DNA from 4 places in the Actinosynnema sp. NPDC059335 genome. Region 1 is predicted to be linked to each of the others. Evidence: riboswitches for the same ligand, from Rfam matches in the RefSeq annotation. Region 1 holds a riboswitch; each other region holds the start of a gene.
What was found. A riboswitch is a leader RNA that binds a small molecule or an ion and turns the genes downstream of it on or off. The one in region 1 is predicted to bind cobalamin.

Region 1 (7,322 bases):
GTCAGGAAGCACGACGAGAGTTGAGGGCGGGTGGTGCCGGAGTTGAACAGCGTGGGCGTCGAGGCCATGAAGTCGAACGAGGACAGCAGCTCGTAGAACTCGATCGCGCGCGCTTCCCGGTCGTCCTCGCGCAGGGCCAGGCCCATCGCCACGCGCATGAAGAACGCCTGCGGCAGCTCGTAACGGGTGCCGTGGTCGTGCAGGAAGTACCGGTCGTAGAGCGTCTGCATCCCCAGGAAGTCGAACTTCGTGTCCCGCTCCGGGTGGATCGCGGCGGCCAGGCGCTCGACGTCGAAGTCCGCCAGCTCCGGGTCGAGCCGGTCCAGCTCGATGCCCAGGCGCACGTAGGCCGGGAAGTAGTCCACGTAGGACATCTGCTCGCCGGTGGCCTCGACCGGGCGTCCGGCGAGCCGGGTCAGCACCTCGCGGCGCAGCCGGTCCAGCAACAGCCGGGCGGCCACGAACGAGTAGTTCGGCTCGGTCTCCACCAGCGTCCGCGCCGCCATCACCAGCGCCACGGCCAGCTCGTCGACCGTGATGCCGTCGTAGACGGTGCGCCGCACCTCGGCCAGCACGACCTCCGGCGAGGTGTCGGCCAGGCCCGCGCACGCCTCACCGACCACGACGCCCACGCGGTCCCAGTCCAGCAGGACCAGCTCGCCGTCCGGACCCTTGACGCGGAACTCCGATGCGGCGGGCACGACCTCGCGGGCCTTGGCGTGCTCCTCGCGGTAGAGCACGTAGGCACGGGCCACCTCGTGGTGACCGCCGCGCATCAGCACCAGTTCCACCTGGTCCTGGATCTGCTCGACGTGCAGCGCGACATCCGGCCGCGCGCGCTTGAGCAGCGCGGCCCCCACCTGCGCCGTCAGGTCTTCCACCAGGGGGTGCAGGCGGGAAGACGACGCGGCGGCGTCGCCCTCCACGGCCAGGAACGCCTTGGTCATCGCCACCGCGATCCTGGTGGCGTCGAACGCCGAGGCACTGCCGTCGCGGCGGATCACCCGCACCTGCGCGGTGGTGCTCGTGGTTGTGGTCGACACAGCCCTCTCCTCGCGAGCCTGGAGCGGCCCGGAGCACGCGGGGGTGCCACAGAGCGCGTGCGCGACGGCACGCTGATCCGTGTCGGCCCGCCCACGAGGCCCCGGACACGCGCACGCCGGCCGGCGCGCGCACCGACGGCAGGTCTTCGGACTCGCGGACACCCGGCTGACACCGGACCTACTGGCCGTCGCTTCCCACGCGTGACGCGCAGTGCTTCGTGACGGCGGTCGTTCCCACTCACCGCTGCGGGGCAGTCCCGGATTCGCACCGGGTTCCCTCTTGCCTCCTCGGCCCTCGGAGGGCGTCGGAACCATCGACGGCGGGAACACTACATGTTGTAGATCGCCGCGCAACCCACCCCCACATGGACACGTGTCCGCTGCGCCGGCCCGCTCTCGGGGTTCATCCTTCAAACAGCAGCCCGTTCCCGGACGAGGAGGGCACCGCTCACGCATCACCGATGCGCACCAGGCGGTTCCCGGATTCTGAGCGGTGTTCCCGCGGTGCGCTACGCTGCCGTCGCTGGTGGTTCGCCCGCGTCGGTGACGGCGGAGGCGAGGCAAGAGGGAACCCGGTGCGAATCCGGGACTGCCCCGCAGCGGTGAACGGGAACGAAAGCCGTCAACCAAGCACTGCGCGCTCCGCGTGGGAAGCGACGGCCGGTAGGAGTGGGTTCGACGCCCGTGAGTCCGAAGACCTGCCACCGGTCCGCGCACCCACCGGGTACGCGGTGTCCGGGAGCCTCGCGGGAGGGCTCGCGCGGACGCGGCCGAGTGCCGCCCGCGAAGCGTGCCCGTGACAGCGACCGGACTTCACGCACGCTCGCGAGGAGAGAGCTTGTGACCAGCGGTATCGGCGCCACCGTGCTCGGATATCCGAGGATCGGTCCCCATCGGGAACTCAAGCGCGCCGTGGAGGCGTACTGGGCGGGGAGGACCGACCGGGACACCCTGCTCGCCACCGCTGCCGACCTGCGCGCGGCAACGTGGCGGGAGTTGCGCGACGCCGGGCTGGACTCGATCCCGTCCAACACGTTCTCGTTCTACGACCAGGTGCTCGACACGGCGTTCCTCGTCGGCGCGGTCCCGGACCGCTACCGGCGCGAGCACGAGCTGGACTCCTACTTCGCGGCGGCACGGGGCGACGCGCAGGCGCCGCCGCTGGAGCTGACGAAGTGGTTCGACACCAACTACCACTACCTGGTGCCCGAGATCGGCCCGGACACGGTGTTCCGGCTGGCCGGGGACAAGCCGCTGGCCGACTACCGGCAGGCCCGCCGGCTGGGGATCGAGACCCGGCCGGTGCTGCTGGGCCCGGTGACGTTCCTGCTGCTGGCCAAGGGCGCCGACCCGCTGGCGCGGCTGGACGACCTGGTGGACGTCTACGCCGAGCTGCTGGTTGTGCTGGCGGCGCAGGGCGTGGTGTGGGTCCAGCTCGACGAGCTGGCCTTCGCCGCCGACCGCGCGGAAACGGACCTGGCCGCGCTGGGCCGGGCCTACACCCGGCTGGCCTCGCTCAACGCCCGCCCGAAGCTCCTGGTCACCGGCTACTACGGCAGCCTCGGCCCCGCCCTGCCGGTGCTGGCGGGCACGGCCGTCGAGGCGATCGGCGTGGACCTGGTCGCGGGCGCGGTTGACGGGATCGCGGGCATCCCGGCGCTGCGGGACAAGACGCTGGTGGCCGGGGTGGTGGACGGCCGCAACGTGTGGCGCACCGACCTGCGGAAGGCGCTGGCCACGGCGGTGTCGCTGCTCGGTTCGGCAGGCGAGGTGGCGGTGTCGACTTCCTCGACGCTGCTGCACGTGCCCTACGACCTCGACGCGGAGACCGGGCTGGACCCGGCGGTGCGGTCGCGGCTGGCGTTCGCCAGGCAGAAGGTCCGCGAGGTCGTGCTGCTAGGCCGCGCGCTGCGCGAGGGCGTGACCGGCGCGTGGGCCGGCCAGGCCGACGAGCCCGCCGCGAGCCCCCGCCGTGACGAGGCCGTGCGGGCCCGGCTGGCCGCGCTGCGCCCGCAGGACCGCGAACGCGCGCCCTACGCCCACCGCGCCGCCGCCCAGGAAGACCGCCTGGACCTCCCGCCGCTGGCGACCACGACCATCGGCTCGTTCCCCCAAACCGCCGACATCCGCACTGCTCGCGCGGAACTGCGGTCGGGTGCGCTGTCGCAGGCGGAGTACGTCGAGCGGATGCGCGCCGAGATCGCCCGTGTCATCGCGCTTCAGGAGGACATCGGGCTGGACGTGCTGGTGCACGGCGAGCCCGAGCGCAATGACATGGTGCAGTACTTCGCCGAGCACCTGGACGGCTTCGCCACCACCGAGCACGGCTGGGTGCAGTCCTACGGCTCGCGCTGCGTGCGCCCGCCGATCCTGCACGGCGACGTCACCCGCCCCGGACCGATCACCGTGCCGTGGGCGAGTTTCGCCCAATCGCTGACCGAACGGCCGGTCAAGGGCATGCTGACCGGGCCGGTGACGATCCTGGCGTGGTCGTTCGTCCGCGACGACCAGCCCCTGGCCGACACCGCCGACCAGGTGGCGCTGGCGCTGCGCGACGAGGTCGCCGACCTGGAGGCCGCCGGCATCCGCATCGTGCAGGTCGACGAGCCCGCGCTGCGCGAGCTGCTGCCGCTGCGCGCCGCCGACCAACCCGCCTACCTGGAGTGGTCGGTGGCCGCGTTCCGCCTGGCCACCTCCGGCGCCGCACCGGAGACCCAGGTACACACGCATCTGTGCTACTCGGAGTTCGGCGAGGTCATCGACGCCATCGACGGCCTGGGTGCGGACGTGACCACCATCGAGGCCGCACGGTCCAAGATGGAAATCCTGGAAGACCTGCGGGCCAACGGTTTCAGCCGCGGCGTGGGCCCCGGCGTGTACGACATCCACTCGCCGCGGGTACCCGACGTGGACGAGGTCGTCGAGCTGGTGGCCGCCGCCGCGCGGGTACTGCCGGGAAACCGGCTGTGGGTCAACCCCGACTGCGGCCTGAAGACCCGCGGCTACCGCGAGGTCGAACCGGCGCTGCGCACCCTGGTTGCCGCGGCCCGGCGGGTGCGGGCGGAGTTGGGGTGAGCGGCAAGCCCACCGCCGCGTCGAGGTTGACGATCTCGCGGATCACCGACGACCACGACACCAACCTGATGGGCACCGTGCACGGCGGGGTGCTGATGAAGCTGGTCGACTCGCTGGCCGGGGTGGTCTCGGCGCGGCACTGCGAGGGCCCGTCGGTGACGGTCGCGGTCGACGAGATGGTGTTCCTGGTCCCGGTGCGCGTGGGTGACGTGCTGCACCTGCACGCCCAGGTCAACTGGACCGGCAACACCTCGATGGAGGTCGGGGTGCGGGTCACCGCCGACCGTTGGGACCGCTCGGTGCCCGCGGTGCACGTGGCCTCGGCCTACGTGGTGCTGGTGGCCGTGGACCACGACGGCCGTCCGCGGCCGGTCCCGCCCGTGGTGCCGGACAGCGCCGAGGACCGCCGCCGCCGTGCGGAGGCGGAGATCCGCCGCACCCACCGCCTGGCCCGCAGTCGGGCGATCGTCGCCTCCAGGACGGTCGGGGTGTGACCGCAACCGGCCGACCTATCCCCGGTCGACCTCGACGATGACGATGACGACGGAGACGATGACCGTGGCGATGACGGCGATGAGTGATCACCCGTCATCGACCGGGTGGCGGGTATGACGGGGTGGATCGCCCGCCACACCCGCCGCACGGGTCAGGAGATGGGGTAGGTGGAGATGTCGCCGCAGGTGAGCGGGCCTGGTTCGGGGATGGGGGTGATGGCGGTGTGGCAGACCTGGACGGTGACGCGGTCGATGGGCACCGGGGTCGGCGTCGGGACGAGCGGCACGGAGAGCACGAACTCGAACTTGGTCGCGCCGGTGGTGCTCTGGCGCTCGGTATCGACGGCGGTGCGGCCGTTGTAGGCGGTGAACACGGCCACCGCGACGGCTCGGGTGGGCGGGGCGCACGGGGTGGCGTTGCGCAGCGCGACCTCACCGGTGACCTTGACCGCGGTCACGGGGTGGGGCGTCGGGACCGGCAGCGCGTTGCGCCAGGCCAACTGGCCGGTGGTGTGGCTGCTCAGGCAGCGGTCAGTGTGCTCGGCCTTGAACGGCACCGCCGCTGCGGCCGGGTCGGCGCTCGCGCCGCCGGTGAGGGTGGAAGTGGTTGCGATGGCCGTGAACGCCACGGCGGCAGCGCGACCGATCCTCGATAACAGGGGTGAGGTCATCTGAGCAGACTCCTTTGTCCTCGCTCCGATTCTTTCAGGGTGGGTTCTCCCGCCGATCCTGTGCGCCTGCTACCGGGCGGCCTGCTCGGCACAGGTCGGGCGTGGACGAACTGAGCTTGCCAATAATTACTGGGAGTGCTGAATCCGAACAACTGGGTAGCAGTACGTGACTGCGGAGTCCGGTACGACGCCGGTTCGGCAGCCGCCTGTGAGCACGGTTCAGATTCTGGCGCGGCCCAGTCGGTCGCCGAAGACGCCGAACGCTGCAGCTACCGGGCGACCAGCCGGGACAGGCGCTCGACCGCCTCGTGCTCGTCACTGTGCGCAGCGCCCGCAGCGATCGTGGTTAACCCGGTCGTGACCTGCGGTGAGACCGGCGTCTCCCGGTCGTCAACATCGCGTAAGGGACCGGATCGAGGGCGTTAGGGACCCGTCAGGCATCCGTGGGCCGGCCACTTCCGGGTGCATCCTTTCCGGCATGGCGGTCCGTCGAGACCGCTCGGAGTCGGGAAGGGGCGCGGAGATGGCCGATCTGGCCTACGTGCTGCTGATCATAGGTGTGTTCCTGCTGCTGGCGCTCGGCGTGCGCGGTCTGGGGCGGTTGTGAGCGGCACCGGGGTGATGGCCAACACCGTCGGCGGTGTGCTGGCCCTGCTGTTGATCGGGTACCTGTTCGTCGCGCTGGTCCGTCCGGAGAAATTCTGATGTCCTCTACTGTGGCCGGTCTGCTCCAGGTCGGTCTGCTGATCGTCGCCCTGGCCGTGGTGTACCGGCCGTTCGGCGACTACATGGCCCGCGTCTACACGGGTGCCGAGCATTCCAAGGTGGAACGCGCGGTCTACAAGGTCGCGCGCGTCGATCCGGACTCCGAGCAGCGCTGGGGCACATACGCGCTGGGCGTGCTGGGGTTCTCCTTCGTCGGCGTGGTGCTGCTCTACGTGCTCCAGCGGGTGCAGTCGGTGCTGCCGTGGGCCTACGACCGGGGCAACGTGCCCCCGGGCATGGCGTTCAACACCGCGGTCAGCTTCGTGACCAACACGAACTGGCAGTCCTACGTGCCCGAGACCGTCATGGGGCACACCGTGCAGATGATCGGGTTGACGGTGCAGAACTTCGTCTCCGCCGCGGTGGGCCTGGCGGTGGCGATGGCCCTGGTGCGCGGGTTCGTCCGCAGCCGCACCGACCGGTTGGGCAACTTCTGGGTCGACCTGACCCGCGGCACGATCCGCGTCCTGCTGCCGGTGGCGTTCATGTTCGCGATCGTCCTGGTCGCCACCGGCGTGGTGATGAGCCTGAAGTCCGGTGTGGACGTCGACGGGCAGCTCGTCGCCACGGCACCGGTGGCGAGCCAGGAGGCGATCAAGGAGTTGGGCACCAACGGCGGCGGGGTGCTCAACGCCAACTCCGCCCACCCGTTCGAGAACCCCAACGCCTGGTCCAACCTCATCGAGATCTTCCTGATTCTGGTCATCCCGGTGTCGCTCACCCGCACCTTCGGCACGATGGTCGGCGACCGCCGGCAGGGGTATGTGCTGCTCGGCGTGATGGGCGCGTTGTGGAGCGCGATGTTGGCGGTGATCTGGGCGGCGGAGGCGAGCGGCCTGCGTCCGTTGGAGGGCAAGGAACTGCGGTTCGGCGTCCCGTCGAGCGCGTTGTTCGCCAACACCACCACGGCCACGTCGACAGGTGCGGTGAACTCGATGCACGACAGCTTCACCGGGCTGGGTGGCGGCGGCGCGCTGCTGAACATGCTGTTCGGCGAGATGACGCCGGGCGGTGTGGGCACCGGCCTCTACAGCATCCTGGTGATGGCCGTGATCGCGATGTTCCTGGCCGGGTTGATGGTCGGCCGCACGCCCGAGTACCTGGGCAAGAAGCTGGGTCGCCGCGAAGTGACGGCGGCGGCGGTGTCGATCCTGGCCATGCCGACCGTGTTGCTGATCGGCGCGGGCGTCGCGGCCGTGCTGCCGTCCACGCAGGGCGCGTTGAACAACCCCGGTGCGCACGGCCTGTCGGAGATCCTCTACGCCTACGCGTCG
Region 2 (7,322 bases), on a different contig from region 1:
GGGCGGCGAGGCGCGGGCGTTCCGGGACGTCGTGGACGCGCCCGGCACCGGTGACGTGCGGGCGTTGGGCGCGGCCGAGGTCGGTCTGGCCGACATCGCGTTCACCGGCGCGAACTACGGCTCGGACCTCGACCGCACGACGGTGGCGGTGGCCGAGGCCGAGGTCGCCACGGGCCACCTCACATCGGCGGCGCTGGACGCGGTGGCGGAGGTGGCGGCGCGGCTCCCGGCGTGAGCGCGGGGTCGCCGAACGAGGCGCGGCGCGCGGCCCGGCGCAGCGTCCGCAGCAGCACCGGGCCGGTCACCAGGACCAGGATCGTGGTGGTGATCGCGCGGCCGACGTCCCAGCCGAGCGAGGTGGCGAGGCTGAACGCCACCACGCGGACCAGGTTGTCCAGGATCGGCGCGCCCGGCTGGAACGACAGCGACGTGCTGCCCGCGCCCAGCGCGAACGGCCAGAACGACAGGTTCAGCAGCAGCCCGTACACCAGCGAGGCGACGGCGCTGTACCCGCCCAGCAGCGCCAACTCGGCCTTGCCGCGGGCGGGCGGCAGCAGCCCCGCGCCGAGCGCCACCCACGCCGCGGCGAGCATCTGGTAGGGCAGCCACGGCCCGACGCCGCCGGTGAGCAGGGCCGACGCGAACAGCATCGTGTTGCCCAGCACGAACCCGAAACCGGGCCCGAAGACCCGGCCGCCCAGCACGAGCAGGAAGAACACCGTCTCGACACCCGCCGTGCCCGCCCCGAGGGGCCGGATCGCCGCGCCCAGCGCGGACAGCACGCCCAGCATCGCCACGGCCTTCGCGTCCAGGCCGCCCTCGCTGATCTCGGCCAGCACGACCGCCAGCACGAGCGGCAGCAGCAGGGCGAACACCCACGGCGCGGTCGCGCCTTGGGCGATCACGGCGTCCGCGGACACCAGCAGCGGCCACCCGAACGCGACGACGCTGATCGCGGCGGCCACGCCCAGGGCGACGGCGGCGCGGGACCGGATCCGGACGGGCGCGCCGTTCACCGGGCCGCCAGGGCCGCGCGCACGTCCGCCACGGTCAGCCACTGCTGCGGTGCGAGCACCTTCGCCACCTGCGGCGAGAACACCGGCGACGCGGTGACCACCTCGGCGGTCGGCCCGTCGGCCACCACCTCGCCCTCGGCGAGCACCACCACGCGGGTCGCGTACTCGGCCACGAACTCCACGTCGTGGGTTGCCAGCACGACCGCGTGCCCGTCGTCGGCGAGGTCCCGCAACGCCTCGGCCAGCCGCGTCTTCGCCGGGTAGTCCAGGCCCCGGGTCGGCTCGTCCAGCAGCACGGCGCGCGGCGACGGGGTGAGCGCCACCGCCAGCACCAGCGCGAGCCGCTGCCCCTCGGACAGGTCGCGCGGGTGGCGGTCGTCCGGGATGCCCGGCGCGAGCCGGTCCAGGAACTCGCGGCACGTGCCCGGGGACCGGCCGGACTCGCGGTCGGCCTGCGCGCACTCGCCGCCGACCGTGTGCAGGTACAGCAGGTCGCCGGGCTGCTGCGGCACCAGGCCGACGGCGCGCCGCCGCGGTCCGGGCTTCAGCGTCGCCGGGTCCACGTCCTCCACCGCCACCTCGCCGCCGGACCGCTTGCCGGTGCCCTGCACGGCCCACAGCAGGCTGGACTTGCCGGACCCGTTGCGGCCCATCACCGCGACCCGCTCACCCGCGCCGACGTCCAGCGACACGCCGCGCAGCGCGTCCACGGCGGAGTAGCGGACCCGCAGGTCCCGAACCCGCACCAGGCCCGCTGCCGGTGACGACGTGGACGACGCCGGCGCGAGCCGTGCAGGCGCGGACGACGCGGATGTGGGCGTGGGTGGCGACGACGTGGACGACGCGGATGTGGGCGCGGGCGCGGGTGGCGCGGATGTAGGTGGCGCGGGCGTGGACGACGTGCGCGCGGGTGGAGTGGATGCGGGTGGCGTGGCGAGGCGGTCGCGCAAGGGACCGGCCCTGCGCCGCGCGTCCCGGATGGACACCGGCACCGGGTCCCACCCGGCGAGCCGGCCCAGCCGCACCACGGGCGGCGCGACCGGGGCGTCCGCCAGGACCGGACCGGGGTCGCCCGCGACCGGCGGCAGCCCGCCGCCCGGCAGCCACACCACGCGGTCGGCGTACTGCGCGACCCGTTCCAGCCGGTGCTCGGCGATCAGCACGGTCATGCCGAGGTCGTGCACCAGCCGGTGCACCGCGGCCAGCACGTCCTCCGCCGCGCCGGGGTCCAGCGCCGAGGTCGGCTCGTCCAGGACCAGCACCCGCGGGTGCGCGGTGAGGGCCGCGCCGACGGCCACGCGCTGCTGCTGCCCGCCGGACAGGGCGGCCAGCGGGCGGCGGCGCAGGTCGGCCAGCCCGAGCAGGTCCAGCGTCTCCTCGACCCGCTTGCGCATCACCGGGTTGGGCAGTCCCAGCGACTCCATCGAGTACGCCAGCTCCTCCTCGACCGAGTCGGTGACGAACCCGGCCTGCGGGTCCTGCGCCACCACGCCGACCACGTCCGCCAGCTCGCGCGGCGGGTGCGTGCGGGTGTCGCGGCCGTCCACCAGCACGCGGCCGGTGAGCGTGCCGCCGGTGAAGTGCGGCACCAGCCCGTTGACCGCGCGCAACAGCGTCGACTTGCCCGACCCGGTCCGCCCGACCACCAGGCACAGCTCGCCCTCCGGCACGTGCAGGTCCACCCCGGCCAACGCGGGCGCGGCGGCGTCGCGGTAGGTGACGGAGACGTTCTCGAACCGGATCACTGGCCCATCCTGTTCCTGGCGACGACAACGGGCGCGAGCGCGCACAGCAGGCCGACCGCGGGCAGCAGCGGCAGTTCGGGCGGGACCAGCGGCACGGTGTCCGGGGTCAGCGCCGCCCGGCCGAGGCCGTCCGGGGCGAGGTACGTCGCCAGTGCGGCGAGCAGGCCGGACGCGGCGATCAGCAGCTCCCGCGGCCCCCACCGGTCCGGCCGGTACCGGCTGCGCCGCACCCGCCGCGACCCGGTCCACAGGCCCGCGACGGCCAGCGCCGCCCCGGCCGCCAGCATCGGCGTGCCGACCGTGTTCGGGGTGCCGCCGCCGAGCAGCCCGTACGCGCCGACGCACAACCCGACCAGGCCGCCCAGCACCAGCACGCCCGTCAGCACCCTGGTCCGCCGCGGCAGCCCCGCCGCCCGGCCGTAGCCGCGCGAGTCCATCGCCGCGGCCAGCACCAGGGACCGCTCGAACGCGTCCTCCAGCACCGGCACCATCAGCACCCGCATCGCCTTCACGCCGCGCACGGCGTCACCCCGCAACGCCCGCGCCCGGCGCACCGACCGCGCGCTGGCCACGAGCTGCGGCGCGACCGTCAACGCCACCACCACCGCCACGCTCACCTCGTACAACGCGGCCGGCAGCGACCGCAGCAGCCGCTTGGCGTTGGCCAACGCGTTCGCCGCGCCCACGCAGCACAGCAACGTGGCGAGCTGGAGCCCCTGGTACAGCGCGAAAGCGAGACCCTCGGCGCTCACCGGACCACCCAGCCGGATGCCCTTCGCCCAGTCGGGCAGCGGGATCTCGGGCAGCGTCACGAGCACGGTCGGCCCGCCCACACCGCCGAGCAGCACGTGCAGCACCACCCGGACGGCGAGCACCACCAGGGCGAACTTGAGGAACACCCCGTACGCGCTCGCCCACGGCGTGTCCTCGCGGCACGACACGGCGACGTACCCGGCGACCGCGATCACCAGCGCCAGCAGCAGCGGGTTGGTGGTGCGGGCCGCGACGGCGGCCAGGCACAACGCCCACAGCCACCACGCACCGGGGTGCAGGCTCACTCCGCCGCCCTGGCGCGCCGCCGCGCGGTCCACACCCCGAGGCCGGCCAACACGGCGACCACCACGATCCCGATCACCAGGCCGACCGCGCCGCCCGAGTCCGGCGTCGGCTCGGCTCCTGCTTCCGGTGACGCGCCGTCCGTCGGCACGACCGGACTCGACGAAGTTCCGCCGACCGTCGTTTCCTCGGCGGAGGAAGGCGGCGTGGTCGTCGTCTCCGCCGTGGTGGTGGTCGTCTCCTGCGTGGGTTCGGCGGTCGGCGGGCCGGGCTGCCGCGGCGCGGGCGGTTGCGGCTGATTCGGTTGGCCGGGTTGACCCGGTTGCGCCGGGTTCGGCGCGGGCTGCCCAGGGTCGGGCGCGGGGGGCGCCGGTGGGGCGGGCTTCGGCGCGGGCGCCGGCGGCGCGATGCCCGGCGGCTCGCCCGCGCCGAACGACCAGCCCTCGACGGTGCCCGGCGCGGGGTCGTACGCGCTCGCGCTCGTGCTGCTGTAGACCCACGACTCGCCGGGCCGGCCGTGCCAGTAGCCCCAGTAGGCCGTGGTCGGCGACGTGGTCCGGCACGGGTCGCTGCTCGGCTTGCCGTTGATCCGGCACACGAACCCCGGCTGGAGGGCGGCGAACGTGTAGCCGAATCCGGCGGCGCTGAGCGCGGCCGTCCCCGTGGCGGGGTCACCGGGCGCGCACCCGGTCTGCACGCCGCCGCCCAACGAGCGGAAGTCCACGACGACCGTGACGCCCGCGCAGTCAGCCGCCTGCGCGGTCAGCGGGGCGTTCGTCATCGCGAGCCCGACGACGGCCGCCGCCGTCAGCGCTCGCGCCCACCGGCCGGTCACTTCCGCGCATCCGCGTACCGCTTGCGCGACAACAGGACCGTGAGCACCCCGCCGACCAGCAGCAGCGCGCCGACCCACAGCGCCGGGCCGACGTCCGCGCCGGTGCGGGCCAGGTTGCCCCGGTTGGCCGTCACGGCCACCACCGCGGCGGTCGTGGTGGTGGCCGTGACGGAGGCGTCCGTCGTGGTGGTGGTCGCGTCGGTGCCGGTGGTCGTCGTGGTGTCGGTGCTCGTGGTGGTGGCCGCGGTCGACGACGTGGTGGTGGCCGGGCAGTCCAGCACCGGCGTGCCCGGCGTGCCGCCGTCGGCCGTCAGGTCGCCGAAGCCGACGCCGACCAGGCCGAGGACGCCCTGCGCGCTGGCGCGCAACGACGAGGTCTGCTGGAAGCCCGTCGCGTCGAACGCGATCGCGCCCCGGTCGGCCTCGGCGGCCGTGCAGCCGACCTGGAGCGAGGTGAGGAACCGGACGGCGAGGTCCGCGGTGGCCGTGCGGCCGCCCGCGCGCAACGCCTGCGCGGCCAGGCCGGTGCTGTTGGCGTTGCCCGCGTCGGTCGCGCCCTCGTCGCGGAAGCCGCCGCCGGGCTGCTGCACGCCCTCCAGCCAGTCGAGGGCCTCGCCGGCCGCGGCGGTGTCGCCGACGGCCACCAGCGCCTGCACGGCCATGGACGTGGCGTCCACGTGCGACACGCAGGGCGTGGCCTCCAGGATCAGCGGGAAGCCGCCGTCCCCGCACTGCTGACCGACGAGGTAGTCCACGGCGGCCCGCGGCGCGCCCTGCGCGCGGTCCAGGGCGAGCACCGCGAACGCCTGGCTGAACCCGTTGGAGAAGTCGCCGTACTGCGACTTGTTGACGAACCGGCCGGACGGGGCCTGCAACGCGGTGAGGCCCGCGATCAGGTCCTCGCCGCCGAAGTCCGACGGGTCGCCGCCGCGGACCTGGACGGCCAGCGCCAGCTTCGCGTAGGAGCCCGCGAACGACTCGGCGGGGTCGTCGAAGTGCAGGTAGTTGGCGATGACCTCCGGCCGGGCGAGCCACGCGAGCGCCTTGTCCGCGCTGTCGGAGGCCACCCCGGCGGCGGTGAACGCGAACAGCGCGTCCAACGTCGAGCCCTGGTCGGGGGAGGTCGTGCCGGGGTAGAGGAAGTGGTCGCCGTCGACGAGCTGCCGGGCCAGCCACCCCGCGGCGGCGTCGCTCGCGTCCGTCGTCGGCACCGCCCGCGCCTCGTCCTGGCTCCGTGCGGCGGGGGCGAGCGCGAGCGCGGTGACAGCGGCGGCGGCGATGACGGCGGCGGTCCGTCTCAACGACATGTTCTGCCTTTCCGGGGCGCAAGGCGCGAGCGGACCCCGGACAGCCGTGCTCGCCGCTTCCCGGGCTCCGACCCGTTGACCTCGACGGTGTCAGGAGCGTGGCACGCGCGACGGGTGTTCGGGCTCGTCCCCGGGAGGGGCCTACCGTTGCGGGTCAGCGCCGGATTTCGACCGGCTTCCCCCGTTTCGCGCGCGATTGCCGATCGTCTGTCAAGGACCCTGTCGTGTCAATCCGCCTCTAGCGCGATGCTGCTCACCCCTACGTACGGTTACCGTCGGTCGATTCGATCTGGGGAAGAGGGGTGTTCGATGACGACTCTGGCGTCCGTGCGCGACGGCTTGGTGGCGTGGGTCGCACGGCGTTCGGCGACGCGGTGGGTGCTGGGCAAGATCGGTTCGCGGGCGTTGTCGCTGCTCCCGGACCGGGCGCTGGTCCCGTTGAAGCGGGACGGGGTGGTGCCGGTCGCCGAGTTGGAGCGGATGCGGGAGGCCGGCGCGGTGCACCGGATCCCGGTGCCGTTCGGCTTGCGGGTGTGGTTGGTCACGGGGCAGGACGAGGCGAGGAAGGTGCTGTCCGACACAGGCGCGTTCAGCAACGACTACGCGCGGCTCGGCGCGGCGGTCGGGCGCATCGAGCAGTCGCCCGGCGGCCTCGGCTTCGCCGACCCGCCCGACCACACCCGGCTGCGCAAGCTGCTCACGCCGGAGTTCACCATGCGGCGGCTGTCGCGGCTGGTGCCGCGCATCGACGCGATCGTGACCGAGCGGCTGGACGCCATGGAGGCCGTCGACGGGCCGGTCGACCTGGTCAAGGAGTTCGCGCTGCCGATCCCGTCGCTGACGATCTGCGAGCTGCTGGGCGTGCCCTACGAGGACCGCGACCGGTTCCAGGAGCTGGCGGCGGCGCGGTTCGACCTGTTCGGCGGCGCGGGGCAGGCGTTGGGCGCGATCTCGGAGTCGCTGTCCTACATGGAGGAGATCGTGCGCCGCGAGCGCCGGTCGCCGGGCGACGGGCTGATCGGCTCGATCATCCGCCAGCACGGGGACGACGTGAGCGACGTCGAGCTGGCGGGCCTGGCCGACGGCGTGCTGACCGGGGGGTTCGACACCACGGCGTCGATGCTGGCGCTGGGCGCGATCGTGCTGCTGAAGGACGACGCGGCGCGTGCCGCGATGCGTGACGACGACGCGGCCGCCGCGCCGCTGGTGGAGGAGCTGCTGCGGCACCTGAGCGTGGTGCAGGTGGCGTTCCCGAGGTTCGCCCGGCACCCGCTGAAGGTCGGCGACCAGCAGGTGGAGGAGGGCGACGTGGTGATCGTGTCGCTGTCGGCGGCCAACCGCGAGGGCGCGTCGGACTTCGACC
Region 3 (7,322 bases), on a different contig from region 1:
GAGCCACCACGAGGGCGCGAGCAGCACCGGGATCCCGGCCGCGCGGAACAGCGGCAGCCCGCCGTCCCGGCCGACCTGCCGCCGCCAACTCCCCGTCGTCGCCACGTCCCGAGCCTAGGGTGCCGGGTGTATCGGCACTGTGTTGGATCAGCGCCGGGCGCGGCGTCCCGGTCGGCCGGGCCGCCGTCGGCTCGCGGTCCGGGACGCCGCCACCGGCGCCGTGACCTGCACGGCGAGACCGACCGGCACACCCGCGCACACCCCGACGAGCGCACCGGGCGCCCCCGCCGGAACCCGATCTTGTCGGGGGCTTGGCCTATGGTTCTCGACCATGGCAGTGCCCACGATCACCGAGCGCCCGGTCCGCAGGCCGGCGCTGTCGCCCTCCCGCGCGGGCGACTTCAAGCAGTGCCCGCTGCTCTACCGCTTCCGCGCCGTCGACCGGCTGCCGGAGAAGCCGACGAGGGCGCAGGTGCGCGGCACGGTGGTGCACGCGGTGCTGGAGGACCTGTTCGGGCTGCCCGCGGCCGAGCGGCTGCCGGAGACGGCGCGGGCGCTGCTGGGGCCGGCGTGGGAGCGGGTGCGGGCGGAGCGGCCCGAGTTCGCCGAGCTGTTCGCCGAGGGCGACCCGGAGCAGGAGCGGTGGCTCGCCTCGGCGGAGGAGCTGCTGGACGGCTACTTCGGGCTGGAGGACCCGCGCCGGTTCGACGCCGACGCGCGCGAGCTGCTGGTGGAGTGGGAGCTGCCCTCCGGGGTGCTGCTGCGCGGGTACATCGACCGGGTGGACGTGGCGCCGACCGGCGAGATCCGGGTGGTCGACTACAAGACGGGCGCCGCGCCGCGCGAGGTCGGCGAGGCCAAGGCGCTGTTCCAGATGAAGTTCTACGCGCTGGTGCTGTGGCGGCTGCGGGGCGTGGTGCCGCGCCAGCTCCGGCTGATGTACCTGGCCGACCGGCAGGCGCTCGCCTACCAGCCGGACGAGGCCGAGCTGACCCGGTTCGAGCGCACGCTGGAGGCGATCTGGGACGCGATCCTGCGCGCGGCGAAGTCGGGCGACTTCCGGCCGAACCCGGGCAGGCTGTGCGACTACTGCGACCACAAGGCGCTGTGCCCGGCGTTCGACGGCACGCCGCCGCCGTACCCGGGTTGGCCGGAGCCGGACGCCGGGGTGGAGACCGCGCTGGACCGGGCCGACTGACGGGGGCCGACCGATGGACGCGTTCTACGAGCGGCTGGCCGACGACCGGTTCGCCTCCACCCGGCACACCTCGGGGCCGTGGAGCGAGGACAGCCAGCACCTCGGGCCGCCGTCCGCGCTGCTGGTGCGGGCGCTGGAGCGGTGCGCGCCGCGTCCCGGGACGGCGCTGTCGCGGGTCGCGTTCGAGGTGCTGGGCCCGGTGCCGGTGGCGGAGCTGACCGTGACGGCGTCGGTGCTGCGGCCGGGCCGTTCGGTGGAGCTGCTGGCCGCGGAACTCGCGCACGCCGGCCGGCCGGTGCTGCGGGCCCACGCCTGGCGGATGGTGGTCGGCGACACGGCGTCGGTCGCGGCCGGCGACCAGGGGCCGCCGACCCCGCCGGCGGAGTGCGGGCCGATGGCGATCCCGGAGCACTGGCGGGGCGGCTACCTGGGGGCGATGGAGTGGCGCTCGGTCCGCGGCGGGGTCTTCACGCCCGGCGACGCGGTGGTGTGGGCCCGGCCGCGGGTGCGCGTGGTGGCCGGCGAGGAGCCGAGCGCGACGCAGCGCCTGTTCACCGCGGCGGACTCGGCGAGCGGCGTGTCGAGCCGGCTCGACCTGCGCACCTGGTACGCGATCAACACCGACCTGACCGTGCACCTGCACCGGGAGCCGGTCGGCGAGTGGTTCGCCCTGGACGCGCGGACCGTGATCGGACCGTCCGGCGTCGGCGTGGCGAGCAGCGTGCTGCACGACGAGCGCGGCGAGGTGGGGCGCGGCGCGCAGTCGCTGTTCGTGCGGGAGCGCTAGCCCGGCGGTCGCCGGCCGCCCGCGACGCGCGCACCATGGGGGTGTGAGGTTCGCGGACCGCTCCGACGCCGGCCGGGTGCTCGCCCGCGCGCTGGCCGACCGGACGTGGACCGACCCCCTGGTGCTCGGCCTGGCCCGCGGCGGCGTGCCGGTGGCGGTCGAGGTGGCCTCGGCGCTGGGCGGCGAGCTGGGCGTGGCCGTGGCCCGCAAGATCGGCGCGACCGGCCACCCCGAGTACGGCGTCGGCGCGGTCACCGCCGACGGCGCGCCGATCTTCGACGAGGACGCGCTGCGCCTGCTCCGCCTCACCGCCGACGACCTGGCCGAGACGTGCGCGGCCGAACGGCAGGAGGCCCGGCGGCGGCTCGCGCGGTACCGCGACGGGCCGGTGCGGCTGGAGGGCCGGGACGTGCTGGTGGTGGACGACGGGCTGGCCACCGGCGTCACCGCCCGCGCCGCCCTGCGGGAAGCCCGCGGGCAGCGGCCCGGCCGCCTGGTGCTGGCGGTGCCGGTGGGCGCGGCGGACGCGGTGCGCGCCCTGGCCGAGGACGCCGACCTGGTCGTGTGCCCGCACGCGCGGGCCGACTTCCGCGCGGTCGGCCGGTTCTACGAGCGGTTCGACCAGGTCACCGACGACCAGGTGGTCGCGCTGCTGGGCGGTCAGGGCTCGCGGTAGTGCTCGACGGTCGGGAACGGGTCGTAGAAGTGGTGCAGCAACGCCTTCCAGCGCGGGTACAGCGGTCCCTGCCGGAAGCCGACCGTGTGGTCCTCCAGCCGTTCCCACCCCACCAGCAGCAGGTACCGGGACGGTCGTTCGACCGAGCGCCGCAGGTCGAGCGAGACGAACCCGGGCGAGCGCGCCACGAGCCCGCGCGCCTCGGCGAACGCCCGCTCGAAGTCCGCCTCCAGCCCGGGGCGGACGTCGAGCGCGGCGACTTCCAGGATCACAGGTGCTTGTAGACGTCTTCGAGGGTCAGGCCGCGGCCGAGCATCAGCACCTGCACGCGGTACAGCAGTTGGGAGACCTCTTCGGCCAGGCGTTCGTCGGACTCGTGCTCCGCGGCGATCCAGACCTCGCCGGCCTCCTCCAGCACCTTCTTGCCCTGCGCATGCACCCCGGCCTCCAGAGCCGCGGCGGTGGCGGAGCCCTCAGGGCGGGTGCGTGCGCGTTCGCTCAGCTCGGCGAACAGCTCGTCGAAGGTCTTCACGGGGTCTGATCCTCCCATCCCCCGAACGGCCGCAGGCAGCCAGGACCCCGGTCAGGCCGGGACGGACCGCGCCGCGCGGGCACGGGCGCGCAGCCCGGCCGCCTGCGCGGCCACCGCCGCCACGGCGAACACCGCGCCCAGCCCGGGACGCGGCCGGACGGCCGGGATGACGTGGTCGAAGATGTGGGACGAGGCGTCGTAGCCGGTCGCGACGACCACCGCCGCCACCAGCGCGACCACGGCGAACGCCGCCGCCACCGGCAGCGCGGCACGCGGCGGCGCCATCGCGGTCGCGTGCATCGCCGACGCCGCGCCCACGTAGGCCCACCAGAGCGGCAGGCGGGGCAGCTCGACGTCGATGCCGCCGTAGTGCGACCACGGCACCAGCACGGCGAGGACGGTGAGGCAGACGGCGACGATGGTCCACTTGGCCGACGAGGTCACCGCACGGACTCTAGATCCCGTACTCGGGACTGGTGAAGGGCCACACCTCCGCGATCCACTTCGGCACGAACGCGTCGAGCGCACGTTCCAGGTCGGTGCCCACGTGCCCGTCCACGACCCACCAGGAGATCCGCGCGTCGGCGGGCTCGTGCTCGGCCACGGGGTCGATGTAGACGCAGCCGAGCAGCGCGGTCTCGGCGGCGTCGAACAGGGCGTAGTTGAACGACTCGTGCGCGTCCTGCTCGCGTTCGTGGCGGGCGAGGTCCACCCGGTCCTGCTCGTGGGTCATGTCGGCGGGCGGCCAGCCCCACTTCTCGCCGTACCGCGACCACAGCCGCTCCCGCGAGCCCATCACGGCCGGGTAGTCGATGTCCACATCGGACTCGCGGATGGGCCGCAGGTGGTGCTCGGCGTCGAGCGGCACGCGGGTCGGGTGGGCGAAGTCAGCGGGGAGCCAGGGCATGCGCGGATTGTGCGGTGGCGTGGCCGCCGACGCCACCGAAAAACCGCTGGCGCGGTCTCCGGTCGCCTCACGACACTGGCGTGGTGACCGATGGGCTGGTGCTGCGGACCGCGCGCCCCGAAGACCTCGACCGGATCGGCGCGCTGCTGGCCGAGCGCGGCGAGCCGGCCGACGCCGTGGACCACCGCCTGGTGGTCGAGGACCCGGACGCGGGCTGGGACGCGTGCGCGGTCGTGGTGGACGGCGACGAGGTCGTGTCGACCGCGACCCTGCTGGACGAGACGCTGGTGCTCGACGGCGTGGAGATCCCGGCGGGGCAGGTCGAGCTGGTCGCCACCCACCGCGACTACGAGGGCCGGGGGCTGGTGCGGGCGCTGATGGCGTGGGCGCACGAGCGCTCGGCCGCGCGCGGTCACCTGGTGCACGTGATGCTCGGCATCCCCTACTTCTACCGGCGGTTCGGCTACACCTACGCCATCCCGATCCCGGCCACCCGGCCGGTCGTGCGACGCCCCGACGTCGGCGGGCACGTGGTGCGCGAGGCGACCGTGGCCGACATCCCGGCGATGGCGCGCCTCCAGGACGCCGAGCAGGCGCGGGCCGACCTGCGGATGCCGCACTCCCCCGCGCTGTGGCGGTGGCTGGTGGCCCGCGACGGCAGCGCGCAGTGGCTGGTGGAGCGGGACGGCGTGCCGGTCGCGACCGGCCGCACCACGCCGCCGGAGGAGGGCGTGCGGCTGTGCGAGGTGGCCGCCGTGGACGAGGCGGCGGCGCACGCGCTGCTCGCCGCGACGGGGGCCACCGAGATGACCGACCGGCCGTGGTCGGTGGCGGGCGCGGCGCTGGCGCCGTTCCTCGGGCCGCCGCCGGAGGAGGCCAACTCGTACTACGTGCGGATCGGTGACCCGGTCGCGTTGCTGGAGCACCTGCGGCCGGTGTTCGGGCGGCGGTTGGCGCGGGGAGGTTTCGCGGACCGGGAGGGTGAGGCGATCGTCTCGTTCTACGGCTCGCACGTGCGGCTGCCGTTCCGGGCGGGCGAGGTCGGGCCGGTCGTGCCGGGCGGTCGGATGCAGGCGCCGGGCGCGGCGGGCGGCGCGGGGGTGGCGCCGGACCGGTTGGCGTCGCTGCTGTTCGGTCCGCACGGTCTGCGCGGCCTGACGGCGCGGGAGCCGGATGTGTACCCGGGGCCGAACGCCGAGCTGATGCACGCGCTGTTCCCGCCGGTGCGGGGCGACCTGATGACGTTCTACATCCCCTGACGGACGAGGGCGGCGGACGGGGGCTTGCGGACGCAGGTGGCGCGGTGGCGGCAGACTGGGGCGCGTGTCCGAGTTCGCCCGAGTCCTGGCCACCCTGCGGCAGGTCCGCGGCCTCAGCCCGTTCTTCGCCCTCGACGTCGGCCGGCCCGACGACGGCTGGCACGACGGCGAGGCGCTGGCGGACCGCGGCCCCGCCCTGCCCGACGCCCTCGACCGGATCGCCGCCCGCTACCGCACCGGGGAGCGGCGGGTCGCCGGGTCGCTGTTCTTCCTCGGCTACACGGCGCGGCTGCTCAGCCCGGTCGTGGCCGCCCGCGCGGTCGGCGGTGTCGCGCCGGACGTCCGACCCGCGAACCTGTGGTGGCGTTACGGCCCGGACGGGCTCCAGGTCCGGCTGAAGGACCCGCTGCCCGGCGTCGGCCTCGCCGAGTCGCTGGGGCCCGTGGTGGAGGCGCTGCACGCGACCACCCGGGTGGCCCGCGGTCTGCTGTGGGGCAACGCGGGGTCGTCCGCGGCGGGCGCGTTGCGCACGGTGCACCGCGGCGGCGTCGACTGCGCGGCGTTGGCCGACGAGCTGTTCGCCGAACCGCCGCTCAAGGGCACCGGCGACTTCATCCCGTTCCCCGGCGAGATCGCGTTCCGGCGGCGGAGCTGCTGCCTGTACTACCGGCTCGACGGCGGCGGCACGTGCGGCGACTGCCCGTTGCCGCCGCGGCGGGGATGACGCGCACGACAACTCGTCTGGTCGGTTGTGCCCGCCGGTGATCGGCCTCTACCGTTCGGGCGCCGCAGTGGACGGGAAGCCGGTGGGAATCCGGCGCGGTCCTCGCCACTGTGACCGGGGAGCCAACCCGCCGAGCACGTCACTGGCCGCGCGCAGCGGCTGGGAAGACGCGGGGACGGCGTCGATCCGGGAGTCAGGAGACCGGCTGCGGCACGAGTTGTTGTTGACCTTCCACGAGGTATGGAGGAGGCCGTCATGACGAGCCCCGCGCACCCCCTCTCCCCACCGGTCCCCAAATGGGCCTACGCCGTCGCGCTGGTCGCGCTGGCCGTGACCTGGCTGGTGCTGCAGGAGAACGGCATCGCGCTCGGCCACGCCGCCGAGACCGTGCACGAGTTCTTCCACGACGGCCGGCACGCGCTCGGCGTCCCGTGCCACTAGGCGCCGGCGTGAGGACACCCACCTACCAGGGGTTGTTGGCCCGCGGTGTGGGCGCGGGCGCGGTGTCCGGGCTGCTCGCGGGCCTGGTCGGCGTGCTCGTGGTCGAGGCGCCGATCCGGGCGGCGCTGGCCGTCGAGGAGGCGCGGCCCGCGGCGTCGGGCGGGCACGGGCACGGCGAGGTGTTCAGCCGGGGCACGCAGGTCGTCGGCGGCGTGCTGGCCGCGGTGCTCGTCGGCGTCGCGGTCGGGGCGTTGTTCGCCACGGCGTACGCGGGGTCGCGGCGGTGGTTCGCGGGCCGGACGCCGTTCGTGCGGGCGGTGACGCTGTCCGCGGCGGCGTTCGGCGCGGCCGCGGTGCTGCCCGCGGTGAAGTACCCGGCCAACCCGCCCGGTGTCGGCGACGCCGACACGGTGGAGTACCGCACCGTGCTCTACCTGGGGTTGATCGCGGCCGGGCTGCTGGTCGCGGCCGGGGCGAGCCGGCTCGCGTCACGGCTTCACCGGTTGAGCCCGCCGGTTCGCGGCACGGTGGTGGCGTTGGCGGTGGTCGCGGCCGTGGTCGTGCTGCTGGTGGCGTTCCCGGGCACGCCGGACGCGGTGCCGGCCGACGTGCCGGGTGCCGTGCTGTGGGAGTTCCGGCTCGCGTCGCTCGCCGAGACGGCCACGTTGTGGCTGGGGCTCGGGGTGGTGTTCGGGCTGCTGGTCGACCCGGCCGTGCGGCGGGTTCGGCCGGTGTCGGCGGTCTAGCGGCGGTCGGGTCGGCTGTGGCCGGGTCGGCTGCGGTCGGGCCGGGGTCTCA
Region 4 (7,322 bases), on a different contig from region 1:
TGGTGCGGCGCGCCCTGGCCGGTCTTGCGCTGCGTGACCTTGACGTTCGGGTTGGCGGCCTCGTACTCCTTGAGGAGCTCCTCGTAGCCGAACTCGTTGAAGGTCGCGATGGTCAGCTCGACCTTGCCATCCGATGACGTGCCGGACCCTCCCGAGCCACAGGCCGTGGCGACTGCGGCAAGCACTGCGGTGCAGGCCAGGACTTTGGCCAAGCCTGCTCGACGGTAGCGCACGAGAACTCCTCAGTTGATCGGCGGTGAACGTTCTGGGAGCGCTCCCAGGTTTTGGGGGAGTGTGGTTCGCGCCACGGAGTCGTGTCAAGCGCCCGTGTCCGCGCTGTTACCGACGTTGCTGCGTTTGCGTAGCTGGACCGATTCTGCTAGCGGTGTGAACGGTAGTCCGTTCAGGCACTGTTCGTAGACCGGTCGGACACGTTCGGTTCATCTCCGAGACGATGACCCGGAAACGATTCACGAGGCGTGACCCCACTCACCCGGCACCAGTGTGCCCCGGAAGTGCAAGCGCGTCCGCAACCACCCCCGGCGAGTCGCACACGGGGTGTCGGTAAGACTGTCCGGTCGGGTGTCGTGACTCGACCGGCCGGGTGATGACACCGGCCGGTCGAGTGGCGCCGAGTCGCCCCGCGGGGACGCGCCGGCCCATTGCCCCGGCGACGGGGACGCCCGCCGCGAGAGATCGCGCGAATATAGGGGCACCCCGCGATCAGGGTATTGCCGCCATTGCGCGGCCCCGGTCGCGCCGCGGTTCAGCGACCGTCTTCCAAATCGCCCTCGGTTTCCAGATATGCCTTTCGCAGCGATTCCAGCGTCTCCGGTTCGGGGTGCTCCCACATGCCCCGGTCGGCCGCCTCCAGGAGCCGCTCGGAGATGCCGTGCAGCGCCCACGGGTTGGCCCGCGCCAGGAACTCCCGGTTCACCGGGTCCAGCACGTAGTTGGCCGCGAGCTGCTCGTACATCCAGTCCGCGACCACCCCGGTGGTGGCGTCGTAGCCGAACAGGTAGTCCACCGTCGCGGCGAGTTCGAACGCGCCCTTGTAGCCGTGCTCGCGCATCGCGGCCAACCACCGCGGGTTCACCACGCGGGCGCGGAAGACGCGGTTCGTCTCCTCGTGCAGCGTCCGGGTGCGCACCGCGTCCGGACGCGTGCTGTCGCCGACATATGCGGCGGGCGCTTTGCCGGTGAGCGCGCGGACGGTCGCGATCATTCCGCCGTGGTACTGGAAGTAGTCGTCGGAATCGGCGATGTCGTGTTCGCGGGTGTCGATGTTCTTCGCCGCCACCGCGATGCGCCGGTACGCGCTTTCCATGGCCGGGCGCGCTTCCACGCCGTCGAGATCGCGGCCGTACGCGTAGCCGCCCCACACCGCGTAGACCTCGGCCAGATCGGCGTCGTCGCGCCAGTTCCGGCTGTCGATCAGCGGGAGCAGGCCCGCGCCGTACGCGCCGGGTTTGCTGCCGAAGATGCGCATTGTGGCGCGACGCGGGTCGTTGTGCTGCGCGAGATCGGCTTGCGCGTGCGCGCGGACGTAGTTGTCGGACGCCGACTCGTCCAGGTTCGCGACCAGTCGCACCGCGTCGTCGAGCAGTGCCACCACGTGCGGGAACGCGTCCCGGAAGAAGCCGCTCACGCGGACCGTGACGTCGATTCGCGGTCGGTCCAGCTCGACCAGCGGGATCACCTCCAGACCGGTCACCCGACGGGACCCCTCGTCCCATTTGGGCCGGACGCCGAGCAGGGCCAGCACCTCGGCGACGTCGTCACCGGCCGTGCGCATGGCGCTGGTGCCCCACACCGACAGGCCGACCGACGCGGGCCACTCCCCCGTCTCGGAGCGGTAGCGCGCCAGCAGCGAGTCGGCCATCGCCTGACCGGTCTCCCACGCCAGCCGGGACGGCACCGCCTTGGGGTCCACCGAGTAGAAGTTGCGGCCCGTCGGCAGCACGTTCACCAGGCCGCGCAGCGGCGAGCCGCTGGGACCGGCCGGGACGTACCCGCCGTCGAGCGCGTGCAGCACGTTGGCCAGCTCGTCGGTGGTGCGGTCGAGCCGGGGCACGACCTCGGTGGCGGCGAACTCCAGCACCCGCGCCACGTCCTCGTCGTCGGTGAGGGTCCGGGCCGCGCGGACGTCCCAGTCGGCGTCCTCCATCGCCTGGACCAGGGCGCGGGCCCGCTCCTCGACGCGGTCGGTCTCGACGCGGGTCGCGCCGCCCGCGGTCTCGGCCAGCCCCAACGCCTCGCGCAGCCCCGGCAGGGCGGCGACCTGCCCCGCCCACACCTGCTTGGCCTGCAGGATCGACAGCACCAGGTTCACCCGGGCCGCGCCGGTGGGCGCCTGGCCGAGGACGTGCAGGCCGTCGCGGATCTGGACGTCCTTGACCTCGCACAGCCAGCCGTCGACGTGCAGGATCAGCTCGTCGAACCCGTCGTCGTGCGGGCGGTCGGACAGGCCGAGGTCGTGGTCGAGCTTCGCGGCCTGGATGAGGGTCCAGATCTGGGCCCGGATCGCGGGCAGCTTGGCCGGGTCCATCGCGGCGATGGTGCCGTGCTCGTCCAGCAACTGCTCCAGCCGCGCGATGTCGCCGTAGCTGTCGGCCCTGGCCATCGGCGGCACGAGGTGGTCCACCAGGGTGGCGTGCGCCCGGCGCTTGGCCTGGGTGCCCTCGCCGGGGTCGTTGACCAGGAACGGGTAGATCAGCGGCAGGTCGCCCAGCGCCGCGTCGGGACCGCAGGCCGCCGACAGGCCGACCGCCTTGCCGGGCAGCCACTCCAGGTTGCCGTGCTTGCCGACGTGCACCACGGCGTCCGCGCCGAACCCGTCCTCCAGCCAGCGGTACGCGGCCAGGTAGTGGTGGCTCGGCGGCAGGTCCGGGTCGTGGTAGATGGCGATCGGGTTCTCGCCGAAGCCGCGCGGCGGCTGCACCATGACCACGACGTTGCCGGAGCGCAGCGCGGCCAGCACGATCTCCCCGTCGGGGTCGCGCGACCGGTCCACGAACAGGTTGCCGGGCGCCTCGCCCCAGTGCCGCTCCACCTCCTCGCGCGCGTCGGCCGGCAGGGTGGCGAACCACTCGCGGTAGCGGGCGGCGGGCAGCCGCACGGGGTTGCCCCGGAGCTGCTCCTCGGTGAGCCAGTCGGCGTCCTGGCCGCCGGCCGCGATGAGCGCGTGGATGAGCGCGTCGCCGTCGAGGTCGGCCACGCCGGGCAGCCCGTCGCCGATGTCGTAGCCCCGGTCGCGCATCGCGGCGAGCAGCCGGACCACGCTCGCGGGCGTGTCCAGGCCGACGGCGTTGCCGATGCGGGAGTGCTTGGTGGGGTAGGCCGACAGCATCACCACGACGCGGCGTTCGGCCGGCGGGACGTGCCGGAGCCTGCCGTGGCGCACGGCGATGCCCGCGACCCGGGCGGCGCGCTCCGGGTCGGCGACGTAGACGGTGAGGCCGTCCTCGTCGACCTCCTTGAACGAGAAAGGCACCGTGATGATCCGGCCGTCGAACTCCGGGATCGCCACCTGCGTCGCGGTGTCCAAAGGGGACAGACCGTCGTCGTTGCCCTCCCACGCGGCACGGCTCGTGGTCAGGCACAGCCCCTGGAGGATCGGCACGTCGAGGGCGGCCAGCGCGCCCACGTCCCACGCGTCGTCGTCACCGCCGGCGGACGCCGCGGCGGGCTTGGCGCCGCCGGCCGCGAGCACGGTGACCACCAAGGCGTCGGCCTTGGCCAGCTCGGCCAGCAGCTCCGGTTCGGCGGTGCGCAGGGAGGCGCAGTAGACCGGCAGCGGACGGCCGCCCTTGGCCACGATCGCGTCGCACAGCGCGTGCACGAACGCGGTGTTCCCGGCCACGTGGTGGGCGCGGTAGTACAGCACCGCGACGGTCGGCCCGTCGGCCTGGTCGTCCCGCTCCAGCAGGCCCCAGGTCGGCGTCGGCGCGGGCGGCGCGAAGCCGTGGCCGGTGAGCAGGACCGTGTCGGACAGGAAGCGGTGCAACTGGGCGAGGTTCGCCGCGCCGCCGTGCGCCAGGTACGCGTGCGCCTCGGCGCACACCCCGCCGGGCACCGTCGACAGCTCCATCAGCGGCGCGTCCGGGTTCTGCTCGCCGCCCAGCACGACGACCGGCAGGCCGGACGCGAGCAGCCGGTCCAGCCCCTCCTCCCACATCCGGCGACCGCCGAGGATGCGCACGACCACCAGGTCGACGCCCTCCACCAGGACCGGGAGGTCGTCCACGGCGGTGCGGGCGGGGTTGGCCAGGCGGTAGTCGGCGCCGCTGGCACGGGCGGACAGCAGGTCCGTGTCGGAGGTCGACAACAGCAGGATCACGTGCGGGCTCCATCCCTCGGGGGTCCTCGCCCCGGTCGTAGGGGACGGCGAGCGGAGTTCCTGACTCCCGGGGGCTCCCCCGGTCACAGTGGCGGGACCGCGCCGGATTCACACCGGCTTCCTCCTGCTGCTTCGCCGTTCGGAGGTCACCCTAACGGCAGTTAGCATCCAGTCCATGCCCACGGAGCGAACTCACCCGGACGCCTGCCCCGGCGCCGTCGACGTGCACCGCGCCGCCGACGGCGGGTTGGCGCGCGTGCGGGTGCCCGGCGGCACGTTGAGCGCCGAGCGGGTCGACGTGCTGCGTGCCGCCGCGCTGGACCTCGGCGACGGGTTCCTGGAGCTGACGTCACGGGCGAACGTGCAGATCAGGGGCTTGGCGCCGGGGGCGGAGCACGAGCTGGGCGCGCGGCTGCGCGCGGCCGGCCTGCTGCCGTCGGTGACGCACGAGCGGATGCGCAACATCGTCGCCGCGCCGATGGAGGACAACCAGGCGCTGGTGGACGCGCTCGACGCGGCGCTGCTCGCGGCGCCGGAGTTGGCCTCCCTGCCGGGGAGGTTCCTGGTCACGGTGGGTGGCGCGGTGAGCGGCCTGTCGGGTGACATCGGGCTCGTCGGTGACGCGTTGTTCCTGGCCGGGCGCGATTCCGGGCTGCGGGTGGCGGACCCGGTGAACGCCGTGGTGACGGCCGCGCGGGTGTTCGCCGGGATCCGCGGCGAGGCGTGGCGGCTGTCCGAAGTGGACGGCGGTGTGCGGAAGATCACGGCGGCGCTGGGCGAGCCCGGTTCCGTGAAAATCCCGTCCGGTGTGACGCCCGTCGCACCCGGTGGGCACGGCGACGTGGTCGTGGCGGGCGTGCCGTTCGGGCGGTGGGACGCGCGGCTGCTCGCCGGCGTGCCGGTGCGGATCACGCCGTGGCGGAGCCTGGTGCTGCCGGCCGGGACCGACACCGGCGGCCTGTTCACGTCGCCGGACTCGCCGTGGCACGGCGTCAGCGCGTGCACCGGGCGGCCGGGGTGCGCGAAGTCGCTGGCCGACGTGCGGGCCGACGCGACCCGTTGGGTGCGGGCGCGGACCGGGTCCGGCCGGGTGCACTGGTCGGGCTGCGCCCGGCGGTGCGGTCGCCCGGCGGGCGACGTGGTGGAGTTCGTCGCGACCGGCGACGGGTACGAGGAGATCAGGTGACCGGGTACGTCAAGGACGGCGCGGAGATCTACCGCCGTTCGTTCGCCACCATCCGCGCCGAGGCCGACCTGGCGCGGTTCCCGTCCGACGTCGCCCGGGTGGTGGTGCGGATGATCCACGCCTGCGGGATGGTCGACCTGGTCGGGGACGTCGACTTCTCGCCGCACGTGGTGCGCGACGCGCGGGCGGCGCTGCTGGCGGGCGCGCCGATCCTGTGCGACGCGCAGATGGTCGCGGCGGGCGTGACGCGTCGCCGGCTGCCCGCGGACAACGAGGTCGTCTGCACGTTGGGCGACCCGCGGGTGCCCGGGTTGGCCGAGGAGCTGGGGACCACGCGCAGCGCGGCGGCGTTGGAGCTGTGGCGGGACCGGTTGGAGGGCGCGGTGGTGGCCATCGGCAACGCGCCCACCGCGTTGTTCCACCTGCTCGACCTGATCGCGGCGGGCGCGCCCCGACCCGCCGCCGTGCTCGGCGTGCCGGTGGGGTTCATCGGCGCGGCCGAGTCGAAGGACGCGTTGGCGGCCAACGGCCTGGGGTTGGAGTACCTGGTCGTGCGCGGCCGGCGGGGTGGCAGCGCCATGACCGCGGCGGCGCTCAACGCGATCGCGAGCGAGGAAGAATGACGGGCAGGCTGTACGGGGTCGGGGTGGGTCCGGGCGACCCGGAGCTGGTGACCGTCAAGGCGGCGCGGCTGATCGGCGAGGCCGACGTGGTGGTGTTCCACAGCGCGCGGCACGGGCGCAGCGTGGCGCGCCGCATCGCCGAGCCGTACCTGCGCGAGGGGCAGGTCGAGGAGCAGCTGGTCTACCCGGTCACGACCGAGGAGTCCGACGACTACCAGGGCGAGATCGACGCGTTCTACGAGGAGTGCGCGGCGCGGTTGGCGGCGCACCTCGACGCCGGGCGGACGGTCGTGGTGCTGGCGGCGGGCGACCCGTTCTTCTACGGCTCCTACATGCACCTGCACAAGCGGTTGGCGCACCGGTACCCGGCCGAGGTCGTGCCGGGGGTGACGTCGGTGAGCGCGGGGGCGGCGGTGCTCGGGCGGCCGCTGGTGGAGCGGGACGAGGTGCTGACCGTGCTGCCGGGCACGTTGCCGGAGGAGGAGTTGGCCGGTCACCTGGCCGGCGGCGACCCGGTGGCGGTGATGAAGCTGGGCCGCACGTTCCCGCGGGTGCGGGAGGCGTTGGCGCGGTCGGGCCGGCTGGGCGAGGCGTGGTACGTGGAGCGGGCGACGACCGGGGCGCAGCGGACCGCGCCGTTGGCCGAGGTGGAGGCGGACGGCGTGCCGTACTTCTCGCTGGCCCTGCTGCCGAGCCGGTCGGGGGCCGGGCACGCGGGCGGGTCGGGTGCGATCGCGGCGGACGGGTCGGTCGGCGCCGGCCCGGCTGCCGCTCTCCCGCTCGCGGGCGGCTCGCCGGCGCGCAGCGCGGTCACGGCAAGCGCGGCGGGGGGCGGCCCGGTGGGGGCGGCAGGCGGCGCGGCCGACCCCGGGGCGGCGGCGAGCGGCGCGGTGGCGGGGGAGCCGGGCGAGGCCGCGGCTTCGGCCGGAACCGCCGGCGAAGCCGGGGCGGTCGGCGAGGCCGGAACCGCCGGCGAGGTGGTGGTGGTCGGGCTCGGGCCGGCCGGGCCGCAGTGGTTGACGCCGGAGGCGCGGGAGGCGTTGGCGGCGGCCGAGGAGTTGGTCGGGTACGTGACCTACCTGAACCGCGTGCCGGTGGACCCGCGCCAGCGGCGGCACGCGTCGGACAACAAGGTGGAGGCCGAGCGGGCGGCCTTCGCGCTCGACCTCGCCAA

Region 2: another riboswitch for cobalamin. It lies ahead of ACFXGA_RS34945 (prenyltransferase/squalene oxidase repeat-containing protein); the one in region 1 lies ahead of metE (5-methyltetrahydropteroyltriglutamate--homocysteine S-methyltransferase).
Region 3: another riboswitch for cobalamin. It lies ahead of ACFXGA_RS08960 (CbtB-domain containing protein); the one in region 1 lies ahead of metE (5-methyltetrahydropteroyltriglutamate--homocysteine S-methyltransferase).
Region 4: another riboswitch for cobalamin. It lies ahead of cobN (cobaltochelatase subunit CobN); the one in region 1 lies ahead of metE (5-methyltetrahydropteroyltriglutamate--homocysteine S-methyltransferase).

Annotation. Positions count from the first base shown of each region.
Region 1 is NZ_JBHYXZ010000002.1:59,438-66,759, reverse strand. Features, by position in the region: partial or broken gene ACFXGA_RS00975 (ribonucleotide reductase N-terminal alpha domain-containing protein) at 1-1,043, opposite strand, end outside; cobalamin riboswitch at 1,163-1,374, opposite strand; cobalamin riboswitch at 1,554-1,764, shown strand; gene metE (5-methyltetrahydropteroyltriglutamate--homocysteine S-methyltransferase) at 1,884-4,118, shown strand; gene ACFXGA_RS00965 (acyl-CoA thioesterase) at 4,115-4,612, shown strand; gene ACFXGA_RS00960 (hypothetical protein) at 4,765-5,283, opposite strand; gene ACFXGA_RS00955 (hypothetical protein) at 5,762-5,890, shown strand; gene kdpF (K(+)-transporting ATPase subunit F) at 5,887-5,988, shown strand; gene kdpA (potassium-transporting ATPase subunit KdpA) at 5,988-7,322, shown strand, end outside.
Region 2 is NZ_JBHYXZ010000179.1:277-7,598, reverse strand. Features, by position in the region: gene ACFXGA_RS34970 (hypothetical protein) at 1-235, shown strand, start outside; gene ACFXGA_RS34965 (ECF transporter S component) at 180-1,016, opposite strand; gene ACFXGA_RS34960 (ABC transporter ATP-binding protein) at 1,013-2,761, opposite strand; gene ACFXGA_RS34955 (energy-coupling factor transporter transmembrane component T) at 2,758-3,819, opposite strand; gene ACFXGA_RS34950 (hypothetical protein) at 3,816-4,652, opposite strand; gene ACFXGA_RS34945 (prenyltransferase/squalene oxidase repeat-containing protein) at 4,649-5,959, opposite strand; cobalamin riboswitch at 6,051-6,175, opposite strand; gene ACFXGA_RS34940 (cytochrome P450) at 6,269-7,322, shown strand, end outside.
Region 3 is NZ_JBHYXZ010000019.1:50,758-58,079, reverse strand. Features, by position in the region: gene ACFXGA_RS09010 (site-2 protease family protein) at 1-105, opposite strand, end outside; gene ACFXGA_RS09005 (RecB family exonuclease) at 332-1,198, shown strand; gene ACFXGA_RS09000 (thioesterase family protein) at 1,212-1,985, shown strand; gene ACFXGA_RS08995 (phosphoribosyltransferase) at 2,029-2,661, shown strand; gene ACFXGA_RS08990 (antibiotic biosynthesis monooxygenase family protein) at 2,646-2,933, opposite strand; gene ACFXGA_RS08985 (phosphoribosyl-ATP diphosphatase) at 2,930-3,193, opposite strand; gene ACFXGA_RS08980 (hypothetical protein) at 3,245-3,637, opposite strand; gene ACFXGA_RS08975 (N-acetyltransferase) at 3,648-4,100, opposite strand; gene ACFXGA_RS08970 (GNAT family N-acetyltransferase) at 4,184-5,359, shown strand; gene ACFXGA_RS08965 ((2Fe-2S)-binding protein) at 5,424-6,083, shown strand; cobalamin riboswitch at 6,132-6,308, shown strand; gene ACFXGA_RS08960 (CbtB-domain containing protein) at 6,339-6,524, shown strand; gene ACFXGA_RS08955 (CbtA family protein) at 6,533-7,270, shown strand; gene ACFXGA_RS08950 (HAD family hydrolase) at 7,320-7,322, opposite strand, start outside.
Region 4 is NZ_JBHYXZ010000120.1:13,421-20,742, forward strand. Features, by position in the region: gene ACFXGA_RS29540 (extracellular solute-binding protein) at 1-233, opposite strand, end outside; gene cobN (cobaltochelatase subunit CobN) at 767-4,339, opposite strand; cobalamin riboswitch at 4,373-4,507, opposite strand; gene ACFXGA_RS29550 (hypothetical protein) at 4,515-5,525, shown strand; gene ACFXGA_RS29555 (precorrin-8X methylmutase) at 5,522-6,148, shown strand; gene ACFXGA_RS29560 (precorrin-2 C(20)-methyltransferase) at 6,145-7,322, shown strand, end outside.